Regions from separate parts of the Thioalkalivibrio sp. K90mix genome, predicted to be linked through region 2. Evidence: predicted binding sites of a transcription regulator. Region 2 holds the regulator's gene; each other region holds the start of a gene.

Region 1 (6,162 bases), 270 kb from region 2:
TGTGAAGGCGGCGCCGAGGGTGGGCGCCGGGGTCGCGGGCGCGACCTTATGGCGAGGCAGAAAGGGCCGATCAGCCCTTCAGGCGCAGGACAGATCCGTATTCGGTGCGAACCGTCTCGAAGGCCTGGGTATAGGGACCCGCCGTCTCGGAAGCGCCAAGAAACAGATAGCCGCCCGGGTTCATCTGGCGGGCGATTCCGTCAAGAACCTGTCGCTTGGTCTCGGCGGAGAAGTAAATCAGCACGTTGCGACAGAACACGATGTCGAACTTGCCCAGTGCCGCGTAGCGGTCGACCAGATTGAGCTTCTGGAAGCGGCAGCGGCGCTGAATCTCCGGGCGGACACGGTGACCTTCCGCTACCGTCTCGAAGAAGCGGGCGCGACGTGCCTCGCTCAGGCCCCGCACAATGCTCAGGCCGTCGTAGACCGCGCGGCGGGCGTCGTCCAGGATCTTCTCCGACAGGTCCGTACCCAGGATCGAGACCGGCACCACACGCTTGGGCCGCGACTCCTCCCACTCGGATACCACCATCGAGATGCTGTACGCCTCCTGCCCGCTGGAGCATCCGGACGACCAGACCTTGATCCCCGCGCCCTTCTCCGCGCGCTCCGGGAGCAGCACATGGCGCAGGATCTCGAACGGGAAGCCATCACGAAACCAGGAGGTTTCATTGGTCGTCATCGCGTCGATCACACGTGTGCGCAGGCGCGGGTTGGGCGCCTGACGCATCGCATGCAGCAGTTCCGGGACCGACTTGTAGCCGAATTCGTCCAGTAGCCGCGACAGTCGGCTCGACACGAGGTATTGCCGGCTGTCGCCCAGCACCAGGCCACAGCATTCGGAAAGGAACCGCGAGAACTCCTCGTAGTCGCGCGAGTCGATCACGAAGTCATCCTTGAAAGTCGACGAGACGGGCGGACAGGCACGTTGATGACGAATCCTTGACAGCGTGTCGGAAAACCCGGCCGGGGAGTGCGCTCTCCCCCGTACCGTACCGGTACAGTATACGTGCAACCGCACGGGTGCCGACAGCATCCCGACAGGTGACGCATGCGGCGTGCCATGGCCGCTGATGCTCACGCAGCCGGCAATCCGTTACCGCCCCCTTGCCGCAAAGCTCCGGCCTGTCGATTAACACAAACCGCCAAGGCACCGGCTTCAATCCTTGCGGGTTTGATCAAGCACGGCCTCGGCCAGCTCGTCGGGGTTGAACTTGGACAGGAATGCGTCCGCCCCGGCACGCTTGACCATATCCGTATTGAACTCCCCGCTCAGTGACGAGTGCAGCAGAACACGCAGACCTTTCAGGTGATCGTTCGCACGGATTCGGGCCGTGAGGGTATAGCCATCCATACGCGGCATCTCGATATCCGAGATCACCAGCTCCACCACCTCGTTTACGGTCCCGGCCTCGGCCTGTTCCTCAAGGAAATCCAGCGCCTCGCGACCGTCCTTGAAGACCAGATATTCCCAGCCCAGGCCCTTGATGGCACCCTCGATCTGCTTGCGCGCGACCACCGAGTCATCGACGATCACGATCTTGCGCTGTCCGATCCTTTCCCGTTCTTCGTCGGCCTCTGCGCGCACCGAATCGGACACGTTAATGGGCAACGGATTGACGATCGACAGCACCCGCTCGACATCGATGATCTCGACCAGCTTGTTGTCGATCTCGGTGACGGCGACCAGAAAGGACTCGCGCCCGGTCCCCCGTGGCGGCGATTTCACGTCTTCCCAGTTGACGTTGACGATCCGGTCCACGGCCGACACCCAGAAGCCCTGAACCGACCGATTGAATTCGGTCACCACCACCTTGTGATCATCCGTCCCTCCCACGGCCGTGCGCAGCCCCATCGCGCGCGCAAGGTCGATGATGGGGACGGTGCCGCCACGCAGGCTCGCGACACCGCGCACCACGCTCATCGAACCGGGGATCTGTCGCAGCGGCGGCGACGGGATCACCTCGCGCACCTTGAACACGTTGATACCGAAGGTCTGGGAACTCCCCAGATGAAACAGGAGCAGTTCCATACGGTTCTGCCCCACCAGTTGGGTCCGCTGATTCACATCGTCAATGAATTGACTCATTGTCCTGCTCTCCCCCTCGCCCAGCGGCCAGCCACCTCGACTCGCCAGCCCCAGTGTGCACCCCGGTGCCCGACGCTGTCATGCCACAAACCGCCGTCGCATGCCGATTGCACACGGTCTTGACCCGATAACGGCCAGGCGTCGTCACTCTTGAGGGTGTACACCGGATCCGCTGGCATGTTTTCTGCTTGCAAAGCGATACCAACCTCTCGAAACCTGACGAGCCGACACGCACCCAGACCATGAACCAGCCCGCCCCCCAACCCTTTGTTCGCACCTGGTGGCTGTCTGCCGCCCTCGGCGTCGTTCTGGCCCTGGTCTCCATAACGGCGCAGGCCGAGATCGAGGCAGTGGAAAACATCCGCCTGGCGGCCGAGCGTTTCATCCAGGAAGAGCTGAACATCAAACCCGGCGACGAAGCGGTCGAAGTCCAGATCGGTCGGCTGGACAACCGCCTGCGCCTGGCCCGATGCAGCGAGGCGCTGGAGACCCGATTCCCGCCCGGCGGACGACGCGATGGCAATACGGCGGTCCAGGTGCAGTGCGAGGCGCCCGTAAGCTGGTCGATCTATGTCCCGGTCACGGTCGAACGCTATGCCGAGGTCCTGGTCGCCAGCCGAACCCTGCGGCGCCAGCACACGATCCTGCCCGGCGATCTGCGCACCAAGCGCATCCAGACTTCACGTCATGCCGGGAGCTATTTCGAGAGCAAGAACGAACTGGTGGGGCTGCAGACCCGGCGCAACATCCGTTCGGGCCAGATCCTGGGCCAACAGCACGTCACCCAGCGCGAAGTCGTCAGCCGCGGCCAGCGCGTCACCATCCTGGCCGAAAACGGCTCGGTGGTGATCCGCATGCAGGGCGAGGCCCTGGAGAACGGCATTCTGGGCGATCGAATCCGCGTGAAGAACAGCTCGTCCGGACGCGTCGTCGAAGGCGAGGTGCTGGAGTCCGGACATGTACGCGTGGCCCCGTAAAATGGCGAGGCGCCTCGCGTAACCATCCACAAACTGTGAAGCGACTCGTAAATTCACGGCTCAAGGGGCTACAGTTTCAGCCGGTGCTGCCGCTAACCCCTGCAGTAGAATTGCAAAAACAGGAAACCGAATGATGGATATCAAAGGCCCGAACTCCCCCGGCCTGCGCCCGGATGGCAACACCTCCAGCGTAAAGGGCCGCGACGAGACCTCCCGGCCCGACGCAGGCGCTCAGGGCAATGCATCGACGCCCGTGCGACAGGATGACTCCGTCACCCTGACCGGTGCGGCGCAGGCGATGAACGCCGCCTCCGGCGCCGCCAGCAACGCCCCGTTCGACGAGGCGCGTGTCGCCGAGCTGCGCGAAGCCATCTCCAGCGGCCAGTACCCGGTCGACAACGAGCAGCTCGCCGATCGCATGATCGAACTGGAAAGCCTGCTGCGCTAGGCACCCCTGACAGAGACCCCGACGATGTCGCCCGAACAACGCCACGCCTTCCTCCGCTCACTGGAAGCCTCGATTCGGCTCAGCCACCAGATGGAGGACATCCTGCTGCAGGAGACCCGGGCTGTGGAGTCCCGTGCACCCGAGGCCCTGCGCGAGGTCGTGGCGCAGAAACAGACGCTCCTGCAGGACCTGGAAACCGAGAGTCGCCGGCAGCGCGAGACGGTCGAGGCTGCTGGCGAAAGCTACACGCCCGAGGGGCTCGCACGGCTGTTCAGTCGGCTCGAGAGCGGTGCCGAGCTGGAGGACCACTGGCAGGCTCTGCGCCGATCGGTGGAGCGCTGCAACACCCTGAACCAGGGGAATGCCCGGCTGATCGATCGCGACCGTCGACGCGTGGAGATGTCCATCCAGATCCTGCGTGGCGAAGAACCCGGTCCGGCCCCGACCTACGACCCCTACGGCCGCACCCAATCTGGCAGCCGTACGGGTCGGCGCATCACTCGCGCATGAGCTGCGCGCGCCCTGCGCGACACCGCCTCACACCACACCGACCGGCACCCGGGGCTGGTATTCCAGAGCGCCGGGCAGTACCGTGCGGCTTGGCCCAATAATTACAACAACGCCACGCATGGACGAGACCGACTACACCGTCGACAAGCCGGAGCGGATTGCCGGCATCCTCAAGGATCTGGATCACAAGCTCACCCTCGTCAACGTCCGTCTCGACGACGATGGGCCGCTATACAACTCCGCCCTGGTCCGCCTGGATTCCGCTGCACGCGAACTCTTCCTTGACGAACTCACACCCGTCGAAGCCAATCGCCATGTCCAGGAAGGCACCCGCATGCGGGTGTTCGCCAGCCTGCGCGGGGTCGCCGTACGCTTCTCCACGGCCGTCTCGCGCAGCGAGCGCGAGGATGCCGGCGCGCTCTACGTCTGCCCCTACCCCGAGACCCTGGAATATCTGCAGCGACGGGAGACCTTTCGCGTACATATCCCGATGGGCGAACGTCCGCGCGTCGAATTGCAGTATGGCGAATGGAAAGAGCCCGGTATCGGCGACCTGGCCGACCTCTCGGCACAGGGGATGTGCGTGGAGGTGCCACAGGAGTGGGTTGAGGCCCTTGAGGTCGGGACGCCGATGCGTTTCGAAAACCTGTTGCTGCCCGATGTCGGTGAACGCCTGGGCGGCGACCTGCGCCTGGCCAATCGTCGCCGCAGCCCGCGCGATGGATACGTATATGCCGGCTTCCAGGTCACCGGCATGAACCAGTGGCTGGAACGCCAGTTCAACATCGCCCTGCTGCACTACCAGCGCGAGGCGCGGCGACGCTCGATGGAGTAGCCCAGGCCGGTCCAGCCCCCCACATTGCTTCAGACACAAAAAAGGCCGCTGCATGCGGCCTTTTATTTCACCTGAACATCCACCATCAAGTGATTGAATTTGGTCGGGACGGCAGGATTTGAACCTGCGACCCTCTGCACCCCATGCAGATGCGCTACCAGACTGCGCTACGCCCCGAAGCCGCGAATCATATCCGATTCCCCGCCTTCACGAAAGCATCGGCCGCCCACATGCAACCACATTCTTGCGCAAAACCCATTCCCCCTGGGATCGATCGGTTGGGAGCATATTGGTGCGATTCGCTTGGCTCATCGCACCCTACAGCGGACGAGTCGTTGAAGTGGACTTGGGGGCAAGAAGGCAAGAACCAGCGCAGGGTGCGACGAGCCAAGCGAATCGCGTCAACACGACGTTCCGTTCCGAAAGCCAACCCCGCCGGGTCGGCGCCTCAGGCGCGTAATACGCGCAATACCGATTCCAGCTCCGAGATCGTGTCCTGGATGATCTGGCGCGCCTGCTGACGGTCGCCCTTGGCCTCGTCGCCAGACAGCTTCTGTCGCGCGCCATTGATCGTATAGCCCTCTTCGTACAGCAGGGCCCGAATCTGGCGGATCAGGATCACGTCCTGGCGCTGGTAGTAGCGCCGATTGCCCCGCCGCTTGACCGGCTCGAGCATCGGGAACTCCTGTTCCCAGTAGCGCAGTACGTGAGGCTTCACCTGACACAGCTCGGCGACCTCGCCAATGGTGAAGTAGCGCTTGCCCGGGATCGCGGGCAGTTCCTGGTGGTTACTCGCTTCCAGCATAGCTTTCGACCCTCTCGCGCAGCTTCTGCCCCGGGCGGAAGGTGACGACACGACGAGCGGAGACCGGGATTTCCTCGCCGGTCTTCGGATTGCGACCAGGCCGCTGGTTCTTGTCGCGGAGGATGAAGTTGCCGAAGCCGGAGAGTTTCACACCCTCGCCATCCTCCAGCGACTGGCGCATCTCCTCGAAGAACATCTCGACGAACTCCTTGGCCTCACGCTTGTTAAGACCCAGTTCTTCGTTCAGCGTGGCGGCAAGATCCGCCTTCGTCACTGCTGCCATGGAATCACTGCCTCAGGGTTGCCTGGAAGCGAGCGTGCAGATGCTCGACGACCTTGTCGGTGACGCTTGCGACGTCCTGTTCGCCTAGGGTGCGATCAAAAGCCCGCAAAATCAAGCCCAAAGCGAGGCTCTTTTCGTCCGGATTCAAGCCCTTGCCCTGGTACACATCAAACAGCCGGACATCCTGGACCAGGCCCAGCGCCAATTCCTCGATC
Region 2 (6,162 bases):
GGTCGCGCCTGCCAGACCCTTCACGCCCTGCAAGTTCTGCCCCAGTGGCTTGATCACCACCTCTTCCTGTCCGACCAGGTCGTCGACAACCAGCCCCACCTTGCGATCGGCCGTATGCACCACCACCACATGCGACTCCGCCTTCGCTTCGGGGACAAATCCAGGCTTCAACCAACGCTTGAGATAATGCACTGGAAGCGCTTGATTTCTTACAACAATTACTTCCTGATCATCAACATAATGCGTCTTGGTCAAGTCCAGATCGAGGATCTCCGACACTGATGCCAGCGGGATCGCGAACCGCCGCCCGTCGAGAATGACCATCAACGCAGGAAGTATCGCCAGGGTCAGCGGCAGCTTCACCCGCAGCGTGGTCCCGACCCCAATCTCGGAATCGATCTCGATGGTCCCGTTGAGCTGCGAGATCTTCGTCTTGACGACGTCCATCCCCACCCCGCGACCGGATACATCCGAGATCTCGGTCTTGGTGGAAAACCCCGCCATGAAGATGACGTTGAAGGCCTCGCGATCGGTCATCCGCTCGGCCATCGCGGGCTCCATCAGCCCCTTCTCGACGACCTTGCGCCGCAGGGCATGCGGATCCATACCGCCCCCATCGTCCTTGATCAGCAATGCGATGTGGTCGCCTTCCTGCGCCGCACCGAGCACCACCGTACCCTTGCGCGGCTTGCCGGCCTTTTCGCGCACCTCCGGGGTCTCGATACCGTGGTCCACGGCGTTGCGCACCAGATGCACCAGAGGATCGGACAGCGCCTCGACCAGGTTCTTGTCGAGGTCGGTGTCCTCGCCAAAGATCTCCAGCTCGATCTCCTTACCCAGGCTACGCGACAGATCGCGGATCACCCGCGGGAAGCGATTGAATACCTTGTTGACCGGCTGCATGCGGGTCTTCATCACCGACGTCTGAAGATCCGATGTCACCAAGGCCAGCGAACTAATGGCCTTGCCCAGCTCGTCGTCCACATGCTGGGTTCGCAACATGCTCAGGCGGTTACGCACCAACACCAGCTCGCCGACCAGATTCATAATCTCGTCGAGCCGTTCGGTGTTCACACGGACCGAGGCCTCACCCTGAGGGGCCTGCCGGGCGCCAGCCGCCGCGGCCGCAGGCTTGGCAGCCTGTGGCTTGGCCTCGGAAGCCGGCGGTTCCTGTGCCGCGCTGGCGGCGGCTTCGGGCTCCACGCTCGGCTCTTCCTGCGTGGACGACTCAGCGGCAGCAGGTGCCGGCGCGGCACTGGCAGGAGGCCCATCACCTCGCGCCTGCAACTCGTCCAGCAGGTTCTCGAATTCATCGTCGGAAATCAGGTCCTCTTCATCCCCGCTTGGCCCGGCTGCATCCGAATCCGTGCTGGGCGACCCTGCGTCCGCATTCGACGACGTAGCGGAGTCCTGGGCCGCCTGCGGCGAACCATCGCCGTGCAGCGAATCCAGCAGGGCCTCGAACTCATCGTCGGTGATCTCGTCATCGGCGCCGACCAATCCCGAGTCTTCCCCCGCAGCGTCGCCCGCGGCCATCGCGGTCGTTTCCACCTCCGCGGGGGGTGCCGGTTCCGGCTCCGGCTCGGGGGACTCGTCGGGCGTCGCGACTGCGTCGGGTTCGGAATTGCCGGCCACGTCTTCGTTCTTCGCCATCCGCCGCAGGTCTTCGACCAGATCAGCCTCCGCGGGCGTCGGATCGACCCCGGAGCGGAGGTCGCCAAACATCACGTTCAGCGTATCGAGGACCCGCAGCATGGTATCCATCAGGTGACCGTCGACCTGACGCTCCCCGTTGCGCAGGAGATTAAACACGTCCTCTGCGTGATGGCAGACGGTCACCAGCGGATCCAGGCTCAGAAAGCCCGCGCCACCCTTGATCGTGTGAAAGCTGCGGAATACCGCGTTCAACAGATCCCGGTCATCGGGATGCTGTTCCAGGTCGATCAGCTGCTCGTTGAGTCCTTCGAGCAGTTCCCCGGCCTCGATCAGGAAGTCCTGAAGGATTTCGTCGTTGGGGTCGATGGCCATTCGGTCTCTCCGTTCCGGTGAGGCTTGCCGTTAAGGGATGGGCGCCGGGAAGCCGCTGATTCAGGAATCAGCGGGCTGCCTAGAAGCCCAGACTGGACAACAGATCGTCCACCTCGTCTTGTCCTTGAACGACATCCTGGCCGGAATCTTGAGTCTTTGGCACTGCTGGTCCGTGTCCGCGCCGATCGCCCTCGCGCCGCTCGGTATCATCGTCGAGCGTCTTCTCGGCGGCCTCGATGGTCTCCATGCGCCCGCTGGACAGTCGAATGAGCGAGACCAGGTTCTCCTCCAGGTCCGTCACGAGCTGGATGACGCGCCGGATCACCTGCCCGGTAATATCCTGGTAGCTCTGCGCCATCAGTACTTCCGACAGCAAGCGCCGCAGCTCTTCGGTGTCGTCGTTGGCCTGCGCAAAAAACGCATCCAGCTCGCGGGCAAACTCCCGGAACTCATCGACCGAGAGTTGCCGATTTCGGAAACGAGTCCACTTCGCCGTCAGTTCGCCGGCCTGCTGGCTGAACGACTCGGCAATCGGCAGACTCGTCTCGATGGCGGTCAGGGTCTCGTGGGCGGCCTTCTCGGTCATCGTGACCACATAATTGAGACGCTCACGGGCATCCGGGATCTCGGCCTGGGTCAGCTCCACCAGCCGCGAATCCCCGCGGAAGCTTTGCAAGGCCTCGTGCAGGTCGCGCGTGAGCTTTCCGAGTTCGTCGAAGAGTTCGCGGTCGTAGGGACGCGCCAGCTCCTGGATCAACGCGCGCGCGGCCACCTCGTCCCCTGCCTCCAGAACCTGCACGAGCTCCCGCGCGCGAGCGATCTGCTGCTCACCGATCGATTGTTCTTGGTCTGTCATCCAAAGCCCCTTGCTCGCTCCCCATCCCGAACGTGATGCCCGGAATCAATCCCCCGGCCATGCATTGTCGCGGACCAGGAGATGTCGACACCGAAACCCAAGTTAACCTTGCGCTTCAATGCGTTCGAATATTTTGTCGATCTTTTCCTTGAGGGTTTCCGCGGTAAAGGGCTTCACCACGTAGCCGTTCACGCCCGCCTCGGCCGCCTCGACGATCTGATCACGCTTGGCCTCCGCCGTCACCATCAGCACTGGCATCGTCTTCAGCTTCTCGTCGGCCCGAACCGCCCGCAGCAGGTCGATGCCCGGCATGTTGGGCATGTTCCAGTCGGTGATCAGAAAATCGAAGTCGCCGTTCTGGAGCATCGGCAGTGCCGTGCTGCCGTCATCGGCCTCTTGCGTGTTGTTGAAGCCAAGATCACGCAAGAGGTTCTTGATGATCCGTCGCATCGTGGAGAAGTCATCCACGATGAGAATTTTCATTCCCTTGTCCACAGGTCACTCCGGGATAAATGATTCATGTGAGTACTAGAGCGCGGCCCTCAGAATAACTGCAAAGCCTCGCCGTCTTCGAGCCAGGAACCCAGGCGCGCGCGCAGTCGGATGACGGCCTGACTGCGGATCTGGCTGACGCGCGACTCGGTCACCCCCAGCACCGCGCCAATCTCGCGCAGGTTGAGCTCCTCGATGTAATAAAGCGACAGCACCAGACGTTCGCGTTCGGGCAAATCGCCCAGCGCGGCGGCCAGCTCCTCGCGAAATTCTCCAGCCTCGATTGTGCGCGAGGGCGAGGCCTCCTGCCCCTCGATCACCCGGTCCGCATCACCATCGGTGCCGCCCAGGTCGTCCAGCGCGAACAGATGGGCGCCGGCATGGTCCTGCAGCATCGAGTAGTACTCGTCGATCGGCACCTCGAGTTCCTCGGCCACTTCGACCCCGCGCGCCGCGCGCCCCTCTCTGGCTTCGACCGTCTGGATCGCCTCGGCGATCTTGCGGCTGTTGCGGTGTACCGATCTCGGCGTCCAGTCACTGCGGCGTAATTCGTCGATCATCGCGCCACGGATCCGAATCCCGGCATAGGTCGCAAACGTGGCACCCTGCCCGCCTTCGAATTGCCGCGCGGCCTCCAGCAGGCCGATCATGCCGGCCTGGATCAGGTCATCGACCTGGACCGAGGAAGGCAGACGCGCCATCAGATGATGCGCGATGCGATGCACCAGCTCGATATGCTCCGCAACGCGCTGCTCGTGGCCTGTCGCGGCCACGCTCTCGTATCCGGGGAGGCGATTACGCGGCGACATCATGCGCTCTGCAACATCCGTTCGACGAAAAACCCGACACCACCGTCGGCACCACGGGCCACCGGCCAGCGGTCCACCGTACGGGCGAGCTCGGCAAAGGCCTTGGCCGCCGGACTGCCCGGATACTGCTGCACGACCGGCGCACGTTTCTGTACGGCCTTGCGCAGATTCTCGTCCATCGGGATGTAACCGGCGAGATCCAGGATCACCTCCGGCAGGTAGTTGTCGCAAACCGTGGTGAGTTTCTGCAACAAACGCTCGGCCCCCGCGCGGTCCTGGACCATGTTCGTGACCAGCCGGAAACGCCGCATGCCATGATCGCGGTGCAGTACCTTGATCAGCGCATAGGCATCGGTGATGGACGCCGGCTCGTCGCAGACGACGATCAGGGTCTCCTGGACCGCCCGGCAGAAGGTCGTCACGGATTCCTGCAGCCCGGCTGCCGTATCCACCACCAGCACATCCAGCGGCTTGGAATACGCGCTGAATGCCTGGATCAGACCGTTGTGCTCTAGTTGAGTGAGATTCGCCATCGCAGCGATCCCCGAAGCCGACGGTATGACCTTGATTCCGTCCGGGCCCTCAATCAGGACATCCTGGAGGTCGTCCACCTGCCCGGTCACCAGGTCATGCAGGGTACGCTCGGGTCGCAGCCCGAGCAGCACGTCGGCATTGGCCAGCCCCAGATCGGCATCAAACAACATGACCTCGCGCCCCAGCCGCGCGAGCGCTACCGACAGGTTGACCGACACGTTGGTCTTGCCGACGCCTCCCTTCCCAGAGGCCACCGCAATGACCTTCAACGGCTGATTAGTGCGTGGCATAGCGTCCTTTCCCCACCGGATGGATCATCTCCAGAACGCCCGCATCCTGAGTACGGCGCGGCGACGGCGCACTGCGGCTGGCATTCGAGAACTCCGCCAGGCTTGCATCGGTCCATCGTTCGTCGCGGGAGGATCGACGCGCGGGGTTGCGTTCTTCGCCGAGCGCCCGCCGGGTCAGATCGCCCGTTTCGACCCGGTGGAAGTCTTCGGCAATCCGCTGCCCATCGCTGACAAACGTGAGACCCAGGTGTTGATCGAGCAATACCGACAAAGTCTCCCCCAACTGTTCGGCTTCATCGAGTTTAGTCAGTACCAGCGCCGCCGGCTCTGTCTTGCGGAAGGCGTCCAGCACCCGCCGCAGCGCCGAGGCCTGGGTCGTCGCGGAGACGACCAGCCAGCTCTCGCAGCGCACGCGGTCCGGCCAGCCGGCAAACAGGGACTCGTCACCCACCACCGACGGCGCCTGCCCGGCAGTGTCGGCCAGGATTAGATGCCCATCCTCGGCCCGCGCAGCCATATCCCGCAACTCGCGCGGGTTCTGCAACACCCGCAATGACACGCCCGCCATCTGCGCGAATGCCTGCAGTTGGCGCGTGGCCCCAATGCGCTGGGTATCCAGTGTGACCAGCGTAACCGAATCCGCACCCATACGACGGATTTGACGCAGGGCAATGCGTGCGAGCGTGGTGGTCTTGCCCACGCCCGTGGGGCCCACCAGGGCCAGCACACCACCCTCGTCCAGGATATCCGGATGCCGGGTGGCAATCGCCCCGGACAGGCGTGCACGCAGCCGCTCCCAGGCCTGTTCCACGGTGCTGTCGTCGAGAATACTCCCGGCGAGACTGCGCGCCAGTGACTCGCTGAACCCCCGGTCCATCAGACGAGACTTGCACTCCGCCGCCAGCGGGTGCCGCGCCGCCCACTGCGCGGCCTCGTTGTCGCTGTGCTGGCGAGTGAGCAGGCTGCGCAGATCCCGCAGTTCCTGGCGCATCGCGGCAAGCTCGGGGTCCGCGGGCCAGGCCGAGCCCGGGCTCGGCCGCGACGCGGATGGGTGCGCCTCGCGCGGGGTATGGACCGCGTTCACCGCGGCCTGCTGCTCGCGCTCCGGGACACCCGCATCCCCATCTTCCAGCGCCGCGACGACCTCCAGCCA
Region 3 (6,162 bases), 290 kb from region 2:
GTTCCTCGACCCCCGTACCATCCAGGCCTTGCTGTTCCTGGAAATGACGAATCAGGGCCACCACTGCCTCCGGCGGAATCTGCCGGATCACCTCGTCCTGCTCGGCATCCTTGACCGTGATCACGGTCCGGCCGCTCGAATCATCCACGCTGAACTCCAGCGCACGCTTGGACGATTGCAGATAGGCGTTGATCGACTCCACGACCTGCTCCATGCCCTCCGACTCTCCCAAGTCCACAGACTGGGTCGATTCATCCAGCCCCCGTTCAGGAGTATCGGGGCTCGCCGGGACATCCCCGAAACTGGCATTCCGAGAACCCGCGGTATCGTTCAACCCTTTAGCAACCGGAATCGAGGCATCGCCCTGCCCCTGACGGGCAGGCTGAAACACCAATGAAGTGATACTGCCAATCGAATCACTCATCTTGCTTCCCTCGCCATCAAGGGCGGGTGACCGTCTGGCCACCCGCCCGTCTCATGGCCTTTTACCGGTTCAACTTACTGCAACAAGGCCAGCACGTTCTGCGACGTCGCGTTCGCCTGGGCCAGCACCGAGGTACCGGCCTGCTGCAGGATCTGCGCCCGGGTCAGCTCAGCCGTTTCGGAGGCAAAATCCGCATCCCGAATACGTGAGCGAGCCGACTCCAGATTCTCCGAGGACACCTGCAGGTTGGCAATGGTGTTTTCGAAGCGCACCTGGATCGAACCCAAGTCGGCCCGCAACGAATTGATCTGGTTCAGAGCCCCATCGACGATTGCAAGAGCCTCGGTAGCGCCACCCCGGCTGCCAATATCGACATCGGTAAGGTTCCGCGCCCGAGAGTCGACGGAAGTGGGGTCGGCGTCGTCTCCGTCTCCGAACAAAGTGACTTCTACTTCGTCGCCCAACTCGACCTTACCACCTTGAACCGAGAATGAGGTATCGAAGTTGCCACGAATGGCTATCGTGGTTTCACCATTGCTATTGGTGACCAGCGATGCACTGAGGCCGGCATCGCGAATCGCAGCGATCGCCGCGTCGGCATCGTCTAACTCCCCGTCCTCAAGGCTTCCTGCCGCATCACCTGTGGGCGCCGCCAGTGCGGCATTGATCTGCCGGACCGCGTCTTCGAGGGACGTTACGCCGTCAAGATCAACCTCCAATTCAACTCCCAATGCGTCGTCATCGTCACCCCCCAATACACCGACCTTATCCAGGGTGATCGTGATATTGGAAATCCCTTCGATGCCGACGTCGTTCAATTGCTGCTGAGTCAGCCCGGAGTCACCTTCCGAAATAGCGCGACCCAGTTCCGTAGTGCGCGCATCGACCCCGGAGACCGCAATGTTCTGACCCTGATTCGCGCCAATCTGGAAGAACAGATCCTGCAGGGCGCCATCCAGGATCGCGTCACCGTTGAACTCGGTGGAGTTCGCGACGCGGCCAATCTCGGCGATCAGCTGCTGGGCCTCGTTGTTCAGGGCCTCGCGGTCGGAGGCGGAGTTGGAGTCGTTCGCCGCCTGGACGGACAGCTCGCGGATACGCTGAAGGGCATCGCCCACGGTGCTCAGCGCACCCTCGGCGGTCTGCGCAAACGAGATGCCGTCGTTCGCGTTGCGCACGGCCTGGTTCAGGCCGCGAATCTGGGTGGTAAAGCGTTCGGAGATCGCCAGACCGGCGGCGTCATCCTTGGCACTGTTGATACGCAGGCCGGAGGACAGTCGCTCCAGGCTCTGGGCCAGCGCGCCCTGGGAATTGCTCAGATTGCGCTGAGCATTCAGGGACAGGATATTGGTGTTGATGACTTGAGACATGATTACGCTCCTGTAGCGTCATGCCGAACCACCTTGGTCGGCTTCCTCGGCGAACACTCGTGCGCCTTCGAAAGCAGTAACGACCGCTCGACCGAATCCTTTAGCCCCATTCCGGAAAAATTTTGCCGCCCGCCTGAACGTGTCCGCCACGGCGCACGCTCGCCACCCCAGCGCTTCGGCTCACACCACTCATCAGCCACGGCCGATACGAAGCCGCACAGCACCACAGGGGACACAGGCCAGCCACATACCCGTGGTCCTGAACAACCGCTTTGACGCACCCAGGTGATGCGAGAAAACTGTGTCAGGTCCGAAGCCACTACTACCGTCATCGCCAAGGAGCAAGGCCACCCAGCAATCGGCGTGGACCCTCAGAGATATGGATCTTGGGCAACGAAAACCAAGGCGGCCCCAGTTGCCCGATTTCCCCCTGTAGGAGGCCAGCCCTCTGGCCGATGGGGCGTTGGCATGTTCCCAATCGGCCAGAGGGCTGGCCTCCTACAGGGCCGGAGTGAATCAGATCAGCCAGGTGGTGCCGATGCGGGTCTCGGGGGTGGCGCCGGGGATCAGGTCCATCAGCAGCCAGCCGAAGATGAGGGTGATGAACGCGCCGCAGAAGACGGTGGCCACGAACAGGCCGATGCGGTTGCCACGCTTCAGCCCGAGGATGCCGCACAGCGACCCGTACAGCAGCCACAGGCTGTAGAGGATCAGCAGCAAGCCGACGGTGTTGCCCCAGGGCCAGGGGAAGGCGGCCACAACCTTGCCCACCCAGGCCGGCAGAAGGCCGATGGTCACGGCCAGCATGGCCCGATCCGGATGGGAGTAGCCCTGGAACAGCTCGGTCAGGTAGTGCGCGGACCAGGCCAGGCCCAGCACCCCGATACTCATCGCCAGCACGCTGTAGACCCCGAAGCCCCAGGCCCCCGGCATCGCCTCCGGCGGCAACCCGGGCGGGATGATCTGGTACAGCCACTGGCTGACGATCACGCTGACCAGCAGCACCGGGAACGCCAGTCGCACGAACGTCTGCCACCAGGGCGGCACTGTCTCCAGTTCGCCGGCCTCGCGTACCGCCCGCAGGGGGTTCGTCAGTGTGCGCAGGACCAGCCGGCCCGGGTTCAGACGGGAGGGGAATGAGTTCATCCCGTCAGTATGTGGCAATCCCGTGACGGTTTCGTGACAACACCAGCCCCGAACCCTGCCCTCGCCGATCAGCGCCTAGCCAGCAAGCGTCAGGACCAGAATCACGAGTGTCAGGGTCTCCACCAGCTCCAACGTCGCCCCGGCCGTGTCGCCGGTGAAGCCTCCCAGCCAGTGTCTCAGTACGCGCGTTGCCACCCACAGCGTCAGGCCGGCGGCGACCAGGGCCGGTATCACCCCCCAAAGGCCGGAGAGCAGGCCCAGCACCAGCACCACGACGGCCGAGCCGCCGACGACGCCGATGGCGGCGCTGCGAGGAAGGTGCTTCGCCATGTCCGCACCCAACCCCACCGGGTTCACGTAGGGCGTGGTCAGAAACAGCACCGGCGGCACCACGCGCCCCAGCAGCACCGCCAACAGCAGCGCGATCCAGGCACCGGTATCGGCCACCGCCACCAACGCCGTGCCTTTCAGCAACAGAATCAGGATCAGTGCCGCCACCGCCATCGGGCCACAGGCCGGGTCCTTCATGATGGCCTGGGCCCGCTCCGGATGCCGCTGACCGCCGACCCAGGCATCCACCGTGTCCGCCAGCCCGTCCAGATGGAGTGCACCGGTGAGCGCGACCCAGAACGTCAGCACCAGCGCCGCGACCAGCAACACCGGCGCCCCTGGGATCGCGGACAGCCCGATCCCCACCAGCACCAGAAGCAGACCCAGGATCAGCCCCACCAGCGGATAGGCCAGGAGCGAACGGCCGAGGTCCTCGGGTCGCGGCTCCTGCGGGGGCGTCGGCAGTCGCGTCAGGAACTGCAGTGCCAGCCAGAAGGGGGCAAACACGGAGTTCATTACTCCCCTCCTTCCAGTCTTGCCGTAGGAGGCCAGCCCCCTGGCCGATGGGGCGTTGGCCCATTCCCAATCGGCCAGGGGGCTGGCCTCCTACAGGTTTCGTGCCCGATCACGAGGGGACCCCTTCGCGCTGGCCCGGCTCAACAACGTACAGCGAGGCCAACGGGACTTCGATCGACAATAGCTTCTCCAACGGCCAGCCCTCCAGGTATGCGCGGAGCAGGCGAATCACCCCACCGTGGGTGACGACCAGGACGCGATCACCCGGCGCGACCACGCTCTGCTCCCAGCCGGCCAGCACCCGGTCGCGGAAGCGGCCGAGGTCTTCGCCGTTGGGCGGCGGATAGCCGAAGGGATCCTGCCAGAACCGCCCCAGGGCCTCGGCATCGTCACACATCAGCTGCTCCGCGGTACGTCCCTCCCAGTCCCCGAAATGTAACTCCTGCAGGCGTGGATCACACTGCACGGGGATTCCGGCCGCGCGGGCGAAGCCTTCGGCCGGAAGCCGACAGCGCTGCAGTGGCGAACACACGACGCGATCCCACTCGCCGGAGGACTCGAACGCCGCGCGCATCGCCCTCTCGCCTTCAGGGGTCAGCGGATCATCACAGCCACGTCCGCGAAAACCGGTGCCGGTGGTCTCGCCGTGGCGCAGCAGGCCGATCCGGGCTGCAGCGGTCACCGGGTATCGCCCGAGACGCCGGCCTCGGCGAAGGTCGCCATGCCGGCGTGCAGCTCGCAGGCCAGGCGCAGCAGGGGCACGGCGGTGGCCGCGCCACTGCCCTCGCCGAGGCGCATGCCGAGATCGAGCAGCGGCTCGGCCGCCAGTGCTTCCAGCAGCCGCTGGTGACCCGGCTCCGCCGAACTGTGGGCGTAGAAGAACCATTCCGCCGTGCCCGGACACAGGCGCTCGGCCACCAGCGCCGCGGAGGTGCTGATGAAACCATCCACCAGCACCGGCAGCCCGATCTGCGCCGCCGCAATGTAGGCGCCAGCCAGGCCCGCAATCTCGAATCCCCCCAGACAGCGCAGACTGCCGAGTGCCTCGCCACGCACCGCGGCGTGGGTGCGCAGGGCCTGCTCGATCACCTCGGCCTTGTGGCGTACCCCGTTCGCATCCAGACCCGTGCCGGGCCCAGCCAGATCGACCGGGGGCAGGTCCAGTATCGAACAGGCGAGTGCAGCGGCGGCCGTCGTGTTGCCGATGCCCATCTCGCCACCGATGAACAGTTGTGCGTCCCCCCGTCGCGCACGCTCGGCACACTGGCGGCCGGCGTTGAGCGCGCGTTCCAGCTGCGCCGGCGTCATCGCCGGCTCGCGTACGAGGTTGGCAGTGCCGGGCCCCAGGTTCAGCTGCTGCACGCCGGCCACATCCGGGGGCTGGGCCACCGTACCCAGGTTGATCACCTCGATGGACGCCCCCAGGTGCCGGGCCAACACCGAGATCGCCGCGCCGCCATTCGCGAAGTTCGCGACCATCTGTACGGTCACGGCCTGCGGGAAACGCGAAATGCCCTCCGCCACCACACCGTGATCGCCCGCAAACACCGTGATATGCGCCCGCTCCAGCATGGGCTGGGACACACCCTGCATGGCGGCCAGGCGCTCGGCGATCGCCTCCAGTCGCCCGAGCGAGCCCGGTGGCTTGGTCAGATGGGCCTGGCGCTCGGCCGCCGCCTGGCCCGCCTCGACGTTGAGGGCAGCCGGCGGCACCTGCAGCCAGTCACAGTCTTCGGTCACTTGTTCTCCTTATTCGGTCAGGATTCGCGGGCAAGCCCGTCATCGTGGCCGCAGCAGAGCACGCCCTGGATCACAGAAGGTCACCCTTGAGCACATGCGGGAGGCCGGCGACGGTCAGCACGACTCGGTCCATGGCCGGGGCCAGGCGCTGGTGCAGCCAGCCGGCCTCGTCGGCGAACCGGCGGGACAAGGCATCCATCGGGGTAATCCCCATACCCGTCTCGTTGGACACGAACACGAGCGTGCCCGGCAGGCGCGGCACGGTCGCGATCAGGGCCTCCCGCTCGCGCTCGATCAGGGGCTCGTCCTCGGTGCACAGGAGCTGGGTCAGCCACAGCGTCAGACAGTCGACCAGCAGGCATTCATCTGGTCTAGCGGCCTCTTCCAGCGCGGTGGCCAGGCCGGTATCCGCCTCGATCAGGCCCCACTCCCCGGGACGGTCGGCGCGGTGGCGCTCAATGCGGCGCACCATCTCGGCGTCGTCGGCACGCGCGGTAGCGACATAGGTCACGTGCAAGCCGCTGGCATCGGCCAGCTGCTCCGCCAGCCGACTCTTGCCGGAACGCACGCCGCCGAGCACCAGCGTCTTCATGTCACAGCCTCCGAGTTTCCTGCCCGCAGCAGCGCGAGGATGCG

The links. The regulator FliA, encoded in region 2, starts transcription of late flagellar genes. The targets are predictions, from matches to a motif close to GCTAAAGTTNNNNNNNNNNCNGCCGATA.
Region 1: a site for FliA is predicted at 3,134-3,161, ahead of flgM (flagellar biosynthesis anti-sigma factor FlgM). Genes of this name have one in related genera too.
Region 3: a site for FliA is predicted at 1,872-1,899, ahead of TK90_RS07285 (flagellin). Genes of this name have one in related genera too.

What each region holds. Positions count from the first base shown of each region.
Region 1 covers NC_013889.1:976,823-982,984, reverse strand. The annotation lists gene TK90_RS04650 (protein-glutamate O-methyltransferase CheR) at 71-886, opposite strand; gene TK90_RS04645 (chemotaxis protein) at 1,160-2,089, opposite strand; gene flgA (flagellar basal body P-ring formation chaperone FlgA) at 2,332-3,066, shown strand; gene flgM (flagellar biosynthesis anti-sigma factor FlgM) at 3,200-3,514, shown strand; gene TK90_RS04630 (flagella synthesis protein FlgN) at 3,539-4,024, shown strand; gene TK90_RS04625 (flagellar brake protein) at 4,143-4,859, shown strand; tRNA gene TK90_RS04620 (tRNA-Pro) at 4,960-5,036, opposite strand; gene TK90_RS04615 (MerR family transcriptional regulator) at 5,308-5,664, opposite strand; gene TK90_RS04610 (integration host factor subunit alpha) at 5,648-5,947, opposite strand; gene pheT (phenylalanine--tRNA ligase subunit beta) at 5,952-6,162, opposite strand, start outside.
Region 2 covers NC_013889.1:1,248,642-1,254,803, reverse strand. The annotation lists gene TK90_RS05920 (chemotaxis protein CheA) at 1-2,028, opposite strand, end outside; gene TK90_RS05915 (protein phosphatase CheZ) at 2,108-2,884, opposite strand; gene cheY (chemotaxis response regulator CheY) at 2,987-3,367, opposite strand; gene TK90_RS05905 (RNA polymerase sigma factor FliA) at 3,427-4,188, opposite strand; gene TK90_RS05900 (MinD/ParA family protein) at 4,185-5,009, opposite strand; partial or broken gene flhF (flagellar biosynthesis protein FlhF) at 5,169-6,162, opposite strand, start outside.
Region 3 covers NC_013889.1:1,542,694-1,548,855, forward strand. The annotation lists gene TK90_RS15505 (flagellar protein FlaG) at 1-424, opposite strand, end outside; gene TK90_RS07285 (flagellin) at 499-1,794, opposite strand; gene TK90_RS07290 (YIP1 family protein) at 2,311-2,940, opposite strand; gene cobS (adenosylcobinamide-GDP ribazoletransferase) at 3,016-3,786, opposite strand; gene TK90_RS07300 (histidine phosphatase family protein) at 3,896-4,468, opposite strand; gene cobT (nicotinate-nucleotide--dimethylbenzimidazole phosphoribosyltransferase) at 4,465-5,526, opposite strand; gene cobU (bifunctional adenosylcobinamide kinase/adenosylcobinamide-phosphate guanylyltransferase) at 5,597-6,118, opposite strand; gene TK90_RS07315 (cobyric acid synthase) at 6,115-6,162, opposite strand, start outside.